Regions from separate parts of the Pseudomonas sp. JV414 genome, predicted to be linked through region 1. Evidence: predicted binding sites of a transcription regulator. Region 1 holds the regulator's gene; the other holds the start of a gene.
The links. The regulator sigma-54, encoded in region 1, starts transcription at its own class of promoters, with help from an activator protein. The targets are predictions, from matches to a motif close to ANTGGCATNNANNTTGCTNT.
Positions count from the first base shown of each region.

Region 1 (5,516 bases):
GCCTTTGGGGCTGGCACTGGCAGCCGGTGCGATGCTGCTGGTGGTGACTCACGAAGTCATCCCTGAATCGCGTCGCCATGGTCACGATAAACTGGCCAGTCTAGGGCTGCTGATCGGGTTTTGTCTGATGATGGTGATGGATACGGCGTTGGCTTGAAAAACAAGATCAAAAGATCGCAGCCTCGTTTCACTCGACAGCTCCTACGCCGATCCTGTAGGAGCTGTCGAGTGGAACGAGGCTGCGATCTTTTGGCTTTTATTCGCCTTCGTCGAAGTAGTTGTTGATCAGCGCCACCAGTGCATCCAGCGCTTCCTGCTCCTGCTCGCCTTCGGTACTCAGGTGGATTTTTGTGCCCTTGCCAGCGGCCAGCATCATCATCGCCATGATGCTTTTACCGTCTACCACGGATTCTGGCGTGCGTCCTACCCTGATCGTGCAATCCTTGAACTGACCGGCGACCCCAACGAATTTTGCAGACGCGCGGGCATGCAGGCCCAGCTTGTTGATGATTTCGATTTCCAGAGCAGGCATCGCGATGTGAATCCTTTAGCTGAGGTCGCGGTGGCGGACCTGGACGTTCTTCAGGGTTTTTTGCAGGACCTGACCCAGACGTTCGGTCAGGTAGACAGAGCGGTGATGCCCGCCGGTGCAGCCAATGGCAATGGTGACATAGGCGCGGTTGCTGGCGGCAAAGCGGGGCAGCCACTTGAGCAGGTAGGAGGAAATGTCCTGGAACATCTCTTCGACGTCAGGCTGTGCCGCCAGGTATTCGGCCACCGGTTGATCGAGCCCGGACTGTGCCCGTAGCTCCGGCTTCCAATAAGGGTTGGGCAGGCAGCGCACGTCGAACACCAGATCGGCGTCCACCGGCATGCCACGCTTGAACCCGAAAGATTCCACCAGGAACGCAGTACCGGGCTCCGGCTGATTCAGCAGGCGCAGCTTGATGGTATCGCGTAGCTGATACAGGTTCAGATTGGTGGTATTGACCTTGAGGTCGGCCAGATCGGCGATAGGCCCCAGCAGATTGGTTTCGTCCTCTATCGCTTCCGCCAGCGAGCGATTGGCGCTGCTCAGCGGGTGACGACGGCGGGTTTCCGAAAAGCGTTTGAGCAAGGTTTCTTCGTCGGCGTCCAGGTACAGCACATCGCACTGGATATGCCGGCTGCGGACCTCTTCCAGCAATTCGGGGAACCGTGACAGGTGGCTTGGCAAGTTACGCGCATCGATGGACACGGCCACCAACGGTTGTGCCAACTCGGTGTGAATCAGCGCGCGTTCGGCCAGTTCCGGCAGCAAGCCGGCAGGCAGGTTGTCGATGCAGTAGTAGCCGTTGTCCTCGAGAACATCGAGGGCGGTGCTTTTACCTGAGCCGGAGCGGCCGCTGACGATGATCAGGCGCATGATTAGTGACCGTTCTGCTCGTCCAGGACAACCTGATACAACGCTTCATTGCTCGGGGCGCTGCGCAGTTTTTCACGCACCTCCTTGCGATCAAGCATGCTGGCGATCTGGCGGAGCAATTCCAGATGTGCATCGGTGGCGGCTTCCGGGACCAGCAGCACAAACAGCAGGTCAACCGGTGCGCCATCAATGGCGTCGAAATCGATAGGGGCTTCCAGGTGCAGCAGCGCACTGATTGGCGAGGTGCAGCCTTTGAGCCGGCAGTGGGGGATGGCGATGCCGTTGCCGAAACCGGTAGAACCGAGTTTCTCACGGGCAATCAGGGCCTCGAAGACGTCCTGCATTTCCAGATCCGGTACTTCGCGGTGGATAAGGTTGGCAATTTGCTCGAGGGCTTTCTTTTTACTGCCACCCGGCGCGTTCACTTGAGAACGGCCGGGGGTCAGGATGGTTTCTAGTCGGATCATGGATTGGGGGGGTTAACGACCGGTTGCGCCCTGGAGGAGGCTCTGGGTCTTTTCCTTATGCTTTTTGAGTTGGCGATCCAGCTTGTCGGTCAGCAGGTCGATGGCGGCATACATGTCCGTATGCTCGGCATTGGCGACCACTTCTCCGCCGGGAATATGCAGCGTGGCTTCGATCTTCTGCAGCAGTTTTTCGACGTTCATCGTGACTTGTACATTGGTGATCTTGTCGAAATGCCTCTCTAATCGGTCGAGTTTTTCGCCGATATAGGTGCGCAGGGGTTCGGTCACTTCCAGTTGGTGTCCACTGATGTTGACTTGCATACAGCTTCTCCTTCGTTGCCAGTGCATAAAGCGGCAGGCAGAAATGCCTGCCACTGGAACGCTGTGGCGAGCCCGGCGGCTACATCAACCGCTTCCGTTCGCTGGAAGGCGCGATCCCCAGGGATTCGCGGTACTTGGCGACGGTGCGACGGGCTACCTGAATGCCTTGTGCCTCCAGTAAACCAGCGATCTTGCTGTCACTCAACGGCTTTTTCTGATTTTCCGCGGCAACCAGTTTTTTGATGATCGCGCGGATCGCCGTGGACGAGCATTCACCGCCTTCGGAGGTACTGACGTGGCTGGAAAAAAAGTATTTCAGTTCATAGATGCCCCGTGGGGTATGCATGAATTTTTGCGTGGTCACCCGTGAAATCGTCGATTCGTGCATGCCCACCGCTTCGGCGATGTCATGCAGCACCAACGGTTTCATGGCTTCGTCACCGTATTCAAGAAAGCCGCGCTGATGCTCGACGATCTGGGTGGCGACTTTCATCAGGGTTTCATTGCGGCTTTGCAGGCTCTTGATGAACCAGCGAGCTTCCTGCAACTGATTACGCATGAACGTGTTATCAGCGCTGGTATCGGCGCGACGCACGAAACCGGCGTACTGGGCGTTGACCCGCAGGCGTGGCACCGATTCCTGATTCAGCTCCACCAGCCAGCGCTCGTTGTCCTTGCGCACGATCACGTCGGGAACGACGTATTCGGCTTCGGCGGACTCGATTTGTGAACCCGGGCGCGGGTTGAGGCTCTGGACCAATTCGATGACCTGACGCAGTTCATCTTCCTTGAGCTTCATGCGGCGCATCAGCTGGCTGTAGTCGCGGCTGCCGAGCAGGTCGATGTAATCGGTGACCAGGCGCTTGGCCTCGGCCAGCCAAGGGGTCTTGGCGGGCAGCTGGCGCAGTTGCAGCAGCAGGCATTCGCCGAGGTTGCGGGCGCCGATGCCAGCGGGTTCGAATTGCTGGATGCGGTGCAGGACGGCTTCGATTTCGTCCAGTTCGATGTCCAGTTCCGGGTCGAAGGCTTCGAGGATTTCCTCGAGGGTTTCGTCCAGGTAGCCCTGATTGTTGATGCAGTCGATCAGGGTCACGGCGATCAGGCGATCGGTGTCGGACATCGGTGCCAGGTTCAGTTGCCAGAGCAAATGGCTTTGCAGGCTTTCACCGACCGATGTGCGGGTGGTGAAATCCCACTCGTCGTCATCGTTGCTCGGCAGGCTGCTGGCGCTGGTCTGGTAGACGTCCTCCCAGGCAGTGTCGACGGGCAATTCGTTGGGAATACGCTCGTTCCAGTCGCCTTCCTCGAGGTTATCCACCGTTGGGGCGGTTTCCTGGTAGGAGGGTTCCTGAATGTCGGCGTTGGGTTTCTGTTCGGCGCTATCGGCCAAGGGGTCGGCGTTATCGAAGTCGTCGCCTTCTTCCTGGCGTTCGAGCATCGGATTGGACTCCAGGGCCTCCTGGATTTCCTGTTGCAGGTCCAGGGTCGACAATTGGAGCAGGCGGATGGCCTGTTGCAGCTGCGGTGTCATCGTCAGCTGCTGGCCCATTCTCAAGACTAGCGATGGTTTCATGGCAGGGGCTTAACACCTTATTCGCCGGCGCACATGCGCCATCCACTACAGGGCGCCGAAGCGCCAAACATAAGCAAATTATATGCCTGAAACTGGAGTGTTTGCCTAGAGCGCTGTAACAATAAAAACTTATTGATTTTTTTATTGAAGCGAGCGCTCTCTCGGCGACCCGGGCACCTCAGTGCTTACAGGCGGAACTCATGACCCAGATACACTTCCTTGACCAGTTCATTGGCCAGGATGGTGGCGGAGTCACCTTCAGCGATCAGTTGGCCATCGTTGACGATGTAGGCGGTTTCGCAGATATCCAGGGTTTCGCGGACGTTGTGGTCCGTGATCAGCACACCAATGCCTTTGGCCTTGAGATGATGAATGATCTGCTTGATGTCGCCCACCGAAATCGGGTCTACGCCGGCGAAGGGTTCGTCGAGGAGGATGAATTTCGGATTGGTGGCCAGTGCCCGGGCGATTTCCACGCGGCGGCGTTCACCACCGGACAGGCTCATGCCAAGGTTGTCGCGGATGTGGTGGATGTGAAATTCCTGCAGCAGGCTTTCCAGCTCTTTGCGACGACCGGCCTTGTCGAGTTCCTTGCGAGTCTCGAGGATGGCCATGATGTTGTCGGCCACCGACAGTTTGCGGAAGATCGACGCTTCTTGCGGAAGATAACCGATACCCGCCTTCGCACGACCGTGCATCGGCTGGTGGCTGACGTCCAGGTCATCGATCAGTACGCGGCCCTGATCGGCCTGTACCAGGCCGACAATCATGTAGAAGCAGGTGGTTTTACCGGCACCGTTAGGGCCAAGCAGGCCGACGATCTGACCGCTGTCGATGGACAGGCTGACGTCGCGCACGACCTGACGGCTCTTGTAGCTCTTGGCCAGATGCTGAGCTTTCAGAGTTGCCATTACTGGGCCTTTTGCTCGTCGGTTTTCTTCTTCGGCTGGATCACCATGTCGATGCGAGGGCGCGACTCGGTGACCTTGTTGCCCGTGGCACGACCGGCGCTCGCAAGCTTTTTGACGGTGTCGTAGACGATTTTCTCGCCTTGGGTGACGTTGTTGTCTTTATCGATGACTTTGGCGCGATCGATCAGCACGACGCGGTTCTGCGAGGCGTGGTACTGAATAGTTACGCCGTAGCCCTGAACCGGCTTGGTATCGCCCGCCGTTTGCAGTTGCTCGAAGTAGGCGAGGTTGCCCACCGAGGTCACCACGTCGATGTCGCCGGCCGGGGTGCGGGTGATGGTCACGGTATTGCCGGTGACCTTCATCGAGCCCTGCGTAATGATCACATCGCCTTTATAGGTAGCAACGCCGTTCTTGTCGTCCAGTTGGGCATCGTCGGCCTGAATGCGGATGGGCTGCTCTTGATCGTTCGGCAGAGCCCAGGCGCTCACGCTTCCCAGTGCTGCGCCCAGACTGAGCAAAATAGGGAGGGTTTTAACGAGCCTCATACTGTCCTCTTACGTTCGATAGCAGGTGTATCCTGCTTTCTTTCAAGTACGCTTTCATTCCGTTGCCTGTCGATACACCGCCAGCGCCGTCGATTCTAACGGGTTGATCGGTCTGCGCATATTGCTGCTGCGGGAACACTGTCATACGGGTGGTGGTAATCAGGGTTTTGCGGTTCTTTTCGTCGAAACGCGTGATACGTACCGAATCAATCAGCTCGACCTGAGTGCCGTCCGGGTTGACTTCGCCGCGCTCGCTCTGGACGTGCCAGGGGAATTCGGTGCCACGGAACA
Region 1 is NZ_VYKC01000007.1:115,229-120,744, reverse strand. It holds gene F6R97_RS10265 (ZIP family metal transporter) at 1-157, shown strand, start outside; gene F6R97_RS10260 (HPr family phosphocarrier protein) at 257-532, opposite strand; gene rapZ (RNase adapter RapZ) at 548-1,405, opposite strand; gene ptsN (PTS IIA-like nitrogen regulatory protein PtsN) at 1,408-1,872, opposite strand; gene hpf (ribosome hibernation-promoting factor, HPF/YfiA family) at 1,885-2,193, opposite strand; gene F6R97_RS10240 (RNA polymerase factor sigma-54) at 2,273-3,766, opposite strand; gene lptB (LPS export ABC transporter ATP-binding protein) at 3,952-4,677, opposite strand; gene lptA (lipopolysaccharide transport periplasmic protein LptA) at 4,677-5,225, opposite strand; gene lptC (LPS export ABC transporter periplasmic protein LptC) at 5,212-5,516, opposite strand, start outside.

Region 2 (5,516 bases), on a different contig from region 1:
CGCAGTTCGAGCATCGCCCACGTAAAAACAGATAACTGAGTACGGGAATGTTTTCCCACGCTCGAATCCGATGGCCGCAGTCGGGGCACTCGGAGTGAGGCAGTATCAGGTTGTAAGCCGGGCCGGGGGCTTCGGGTGGCAAATCCAGGACGTCATGGGCTTGCAAGCGCCATTCACGCTCAAGCATTTTCGGCAGGCGCCAAACCACCACGTTGAGGAAACTGCCGATCAGCAAGCCGATCACCAATGCGGTGATCGTAAAGGCCAGCGGGTCGAGACTCAAAAATTCGTTCACGGACATATCAGATCGCTGAGCCGAGTTGGAAGATGGGCAGGTACATCGCAACCACCAGGCCGCCGACGATAACCCCCAGCACCACCATGATGAAAGGCTCCATCAGACTGGTCAGGTTGTCGACCATGTTATCCACTTCGTCCTCATAGAAACTCGCGACTTTGTCGAGCATGTCGTCCAGTGCGCCGGACTCTTCGCCGATGGCCGTCATCTGGATCGCCATGTTCGGAAAGATGCCGGAGGTGCGCATGGCAAAATTCAGCTGCATGCCGGTGGAAACATCCTGCTTGATGCGTAACACCGCTCGCTTGAACACGATGTTGCCGGTCGCGCCTGCCACTGAATCCAGGGCTTCGACCAGTGGCACCCCGGCGGCAAATGTCGTCGACAAGGTGCGGGCGTAACGGGCCACGGCGGACTTGTACATGAGCGCGCCAACCAACGGCAGTTTCAGCAGCCAGGTGTCCATCCGGTCCCGAAAGCCCGGGGACTTTTTAAAGGCATGGCGGACGCCGAAGACCAGCGCGCCCAGCATGCCGAGCACCATCCACCACCAGGCCTGCAGGAACTCCGACAAGCCGATGACCATCACGGTGAACCCTGGCAGCTCGGCGCCAAACCCCGAGAACACCGACTCGAACTGCGGCACAACCTTGACCAGCAGAATACCGGTCACAATGATCGCGACGAACACCACCGCCAGCGGGTAGGTCATGGCTTTCTTGATCTTGGCCTTGAGGCTTTCGCTCTTTTCCTTGTAGGTCGCCACCCGTTCCAGCAAGGTATCCAGGGCGCCGGCCTGTTCGCCGGCATCCACCAGGTTGCAGTACAGCTCATCGAAATACTGGGGCTTTTTGCGCAGGGCGGCGGCGAAACTGTTACCGGCCGCGACTTCCTGTTTCACCTCGTCCACCAGCTTGCGCATGTTCGGGTTGTCGAAGCCCTCGCCGATAATGTCGAACGATTGCAGCAGCGGTACGCCGGCTTTCATCATGGTCGCCATCTGCCGGGTAAACAGGGCAATGTCCAGGGCCTTGATGCGTTTGCCGGCACTGAAAATGGACGCGGTTTTTTTCCGCACCTTGCCCGGGTTGATCCCTTGCTTGCGTAACTGAGCCTTGATCAGCGCGGGATTCTGGCCGGTCAATTCGCCGGTCATTCTTGTGCCTTTTTTGTCTGTGCCTTCCCAGGCATATACGCTTATTTTCGCTGCTTTGACCGCCATGTTCAGTCCTTCGTGACCCGGTTGATTTCTTCAAGGCTGGTGATGCCTTGCATGGCCTTGAGCAGGCCCGAAGTACGCAGGTCGTTGAAGCCGTCCTTACGCATCTGGATGTCGATTTCCAGTGAATTGCCTTCGGCCATGATCAGCCGCTGCAGGTCTGGGGTGTTCTTTACCACTTCATAAATCCCTACTCGCCCTTTGTAACCGTTGTTGCACTGATCGCAACCGACCGGTTCATAGATCGTGAACGAGCCGATGCGTTCCTCGGGAAAGCCTTCTTTGAGCAATGCCTCGCGGGGAATCTCGATGGGCTTTTTGCAATGACTGCACAGTTTGCGCGCCAGGCGCTGGGCGATGATCAGGCTGACCGAGGTCGCGATGTTGAACCCCTGAATCCCCATGTTGTGCAGGCGGGTCAGGGTTTGCGCGGCGCTGTTGGTGTGCAGGGTGGAAAGCACCATGTGCCCGGTCTGGGCAGCCTTGATGGCGATTTCGGCGGTTTCGAGGTCGCGGATTTCGCCGACCATGATCACATCCGGGTCCTGACGCAGAAACGAGCGCAACGCCTGGGCGAAATCCAGTCCCTGCCTCGGATTGACGTTGACCTGGTTGATGCCTTCAATGTTGATTTCTACCGGGTCTTCGGCGGTGGAAATATTGATGTCGACGGTGTTGAGGATGTTCAGCCCGGTATAGAGCGACACGGTCTTGCCCGAGCCGGTGGGGCCGGTCACCAGGATCATCCCCTGTGGCTGCTTGAGGGCGGCCATGTACAGGTCTTTCTGGTCGGGTTCGTAGCCGAGGGCATCGATGCCCATTTGGGCACTGGACGGGTCGAGGATCCGTATCACCACTTTCTCGCCCCATAAGGTCGGCAGAGTGTTGACCCGAAAGTCGATGGACTTGCTTTTGGACAGGTGCATCTTGATTCGCCCGTCCTGGGGTTTGCGTCGCTCGGAGATGTCGAGGCTGGCCATGATCTTCAGCCGGGACGCAATTCGGTTGGCCAGTTGTGTCGGCGGCCTGGCGACCTCCCGCAGCATGCCATCGGTGCGCATCCGCACGCGGTAGATTTTTTCATAGGGCTCGAAATGCAGGTCGGAAGAGCCGCTCTTGATCGCATCGAGCAGCATCTTGTGGACGAATCGCACCACGGGCGCGTCATCAGTATCTTGCCCTGCAATGGGGTCCTGTTTCTGCTCATCGACCGACTCGATGTCCAGCCCGTCGAGGTCGATATCGGCCATGTCTTCCAGGCCAGTGGAGTGGTTGTCGAAGAATTTTTCGATGGCGTCGCTGAGCTTGTCTTCCTCCACCAGAATGGCTTCGGTACTCAGCCCGGTGCTGAACTGGATGTCGTTGATGGCTTGATGATTGGTCGGGTCGGAAATCCCCACGAACAGCTTGTTACCACGCCGCCAGAGGGGCAGGGCGTGGTGCTGACGGATCAGCTTCTCGCTGACCAGCCCTCGGGGTTGGGTGTCCTTGTCCAGGCAGTTGAGGTCCAGCAGGGCCATGCCGAAATGTTCCGAGGCCACCTCGGCGACCTGCCAGCTTTTCAGCAGCTTGTTTTGCACCAGATAGCTGACCAGCGAAATTCGATTGCGTTGGGCCTGCTGATACGCCTGTTGCGCACTTTGGTCAGTGATCAGTTCGGCCAGCACCAATTGCTTGGCCAGACCGCTAAGGGCGATGTCATTCATTGGGATTCCGGACGCAGGCGGTTAATGTCTTATAGCCTAGTCAAGCAGTGGAACCAAACCAGCCGGGGTGAGGTGACAAAAAGTGTCAGATAGTGCGGATCCTTGGGGTAGGAAAGGTCTTTAGCGTGATCTCGCGCCCCGCAGGCAGGGGCGCGCGCGGCTTGGCATGACCTGTGCTGTGCCTTGTTCAGATCATGAGATTTCGACTCATGCATGGAGCCTGTCTATGAAAAATCAAAATGGTTTTACCCTGATTGAACTGCTGATCGTGGTGGCGATCATCGGGATTCTGGCAACGTTCGCATTGCCGCAGTATTCGAAGTACCAGGCGCGGGCGAAAGTAACCGCTGCCCTTGCAGAAATTTCGGCACTGAAAGTGCCTTTCGAAGACATCATCAACCAGGGCACTAACCCCACCCTCGCACTGATCGGCGGTACGGTGACCACCGGTAATTGCACGATTACGGCATCGGGTACCGCCGCTGACGGTGCAGGCACTATTGGCTGCACGATTCTCAACGCTCCAGGGCCGGTGCTCAGCAAAACCATTACGCTTACACGTACACTCACCGGTGGCTGGACATGTGCCACCACGGCTGAACAGGAATACGCGCCTAAAGGCTGCACTGGCGCCTGATCCATTTTCATCCTTCAAAGGCCCCGCGCCACGACGCGGGGCATTTTTTTGCTCGGCATTTAAGGGCGATTTAGATAATCAAGAAAATCCCGACAATTCATGGCCTTAGGCCTGCGTTAAAACCCGCAAGTTGCATGTAGATAATTTCGTAGTCATGCAATTTGCATGATTTCGAAAGTCACCTATTTTTATAAGCTGTTGATTTGCAAGTATTTATTTTTTATCGAGTCGTTGGCACAGCGTTCGCACTATCTCCTGTAACCCTGCTGACAAGACACGCAGCAGACTTTCCAGAAATACAGGAGTTACTCGTATGAAGAAGTTCGCTATCGCTGCCGCTACTGCTACCGCGTTGACCCTGACCATGGCCAACGCTGCATTTGCACAGACCACCCAAGCGACTCAGGCACCCATGATGCTGGCCGCCGGTGAAGTTACTGAAGCGAAAGAGGATGTTTCCGATACCTGGATCACGACCAAAGTCAAAGCAGACCTGGTAACCGAAAAAGGCATCCCAGGCACCGACATCAAAGTCGAAACCAACAAAGGCGTTGTTTCCCTGTCTTCCATGACTGTTCTGACAGACGCTCAGAAAACAACCGCCGTGGCTATCGCCAAGAACATCAAAGGTGTCAAAGCGGTATCCGCTGACGGCCTGAAATCCGAGTAAGACAAGGCTTCTCGCCTGGACCGGGAGAAGGTGCGGTAGACGGGCCGAGTCATACGTCTGCCGCTACTTGAGAGTTCATGCGAAGGCCACAAGGACGTGGCCATTACAGGCCCCGGCATCCGTGTCGGGGCCTGTTCTATTTTGGGGAACAAAGATCAAAAGAAAGATCAAAAGATCGCAGCCTTCGGCAGCTCCTACATGGGAATGAGTACACCTGTAGGAGCTGCCGAAGGCTGCGATCTTTTGATCTGTTCAGTTGCCACGCTTGCTGGTGATTCGAACCAGCCGGTTTCCTTCAAAGCGCAGGTACTGGTACATCCCGCTGTTGGGCCCGTAGGTCCATTCCTCGACCTGAAACTCTTCCCGCCGATTGGCGCTGCGCTTGTAGCCCAACACGTCGCGGGCAACAGGCTCTCCGCATTTTTGCAGCACTTCGTCGGCCCTGTCCCCGACGCTGATCAATTGACTACCGCAGCGCAAGGTGTCGGCCGCCGCTGCCTGGCCGGCAATCAGCATCAGAGCCAGGCTCAAAAGCCAGCGAGTGCCCATCACTCGGCATCCAGGTGCAAAGGCGTGATAACCCGGCCATCGCTTTCTGCTTCGCCGAGGCTGGCGTCGATGAAGTACACGCGGTCATCGGCCAACTGACCCTTGTCCACCAGATAATCCTTGATGCTGCTGGCTCGTTCTTGCCCGAGTTGACGCAACAGCACCTCGCTGGAGCTCCAGAACGCGATCACGCCTTCACGCATTTTTTTACTGCGCTCTTCCTTGCCCAAGTCCTTCCATTCGGCAGGCGGCTGAGTCTTGAGGCGTGTGCGGTAGATCCCTTCAAGCAGCGGGCCTTTCTCGTTGTCCGGCACTTCCAGCAACGAGGCCTGGGCCGGTACTTTGTCACCGCGGCGCTGGAGCATTTTGTAGTAGTTGTACTGGTATTCCCGCTCCAGACGTTGCTCGGCAATCAGCGGGCCATCGCTGCTCTTGGC
Region 2 is NZ_VYKC01000017.1:268,532-274,047, forward strand. It holds gene F6R97_RS19065 (prepilin peptidase) at 1-301, opposite strand, end outside; gene F6R97_RS19070 (type II secretion system F family protein) at 303-1,520, opposite strand; gene pilB (type IV-A pilus assembly ATPase PilB) at 1,523-3,223, opposite strand; gene F6R97_RS19080 (pilin) at 3,450-3,860, shown strand; gene F6R97_RS19085 (BON domain-containing protein) at 4,174-4,530, shown strand; gene F6R97_RS19090 (DUF2845 domain-containing protein) at 4,783-5,079, opposite strand; gene F6R97_RS19095 (DUF748 domain-containing protein) at 5,079-5,516, opposite strand, start outside.
Region 2: a site for sigma-54 is predicted at 3,384-3,403, ahead of F6R97_RS19080 (pilin). Genes of this name have one in related genera too.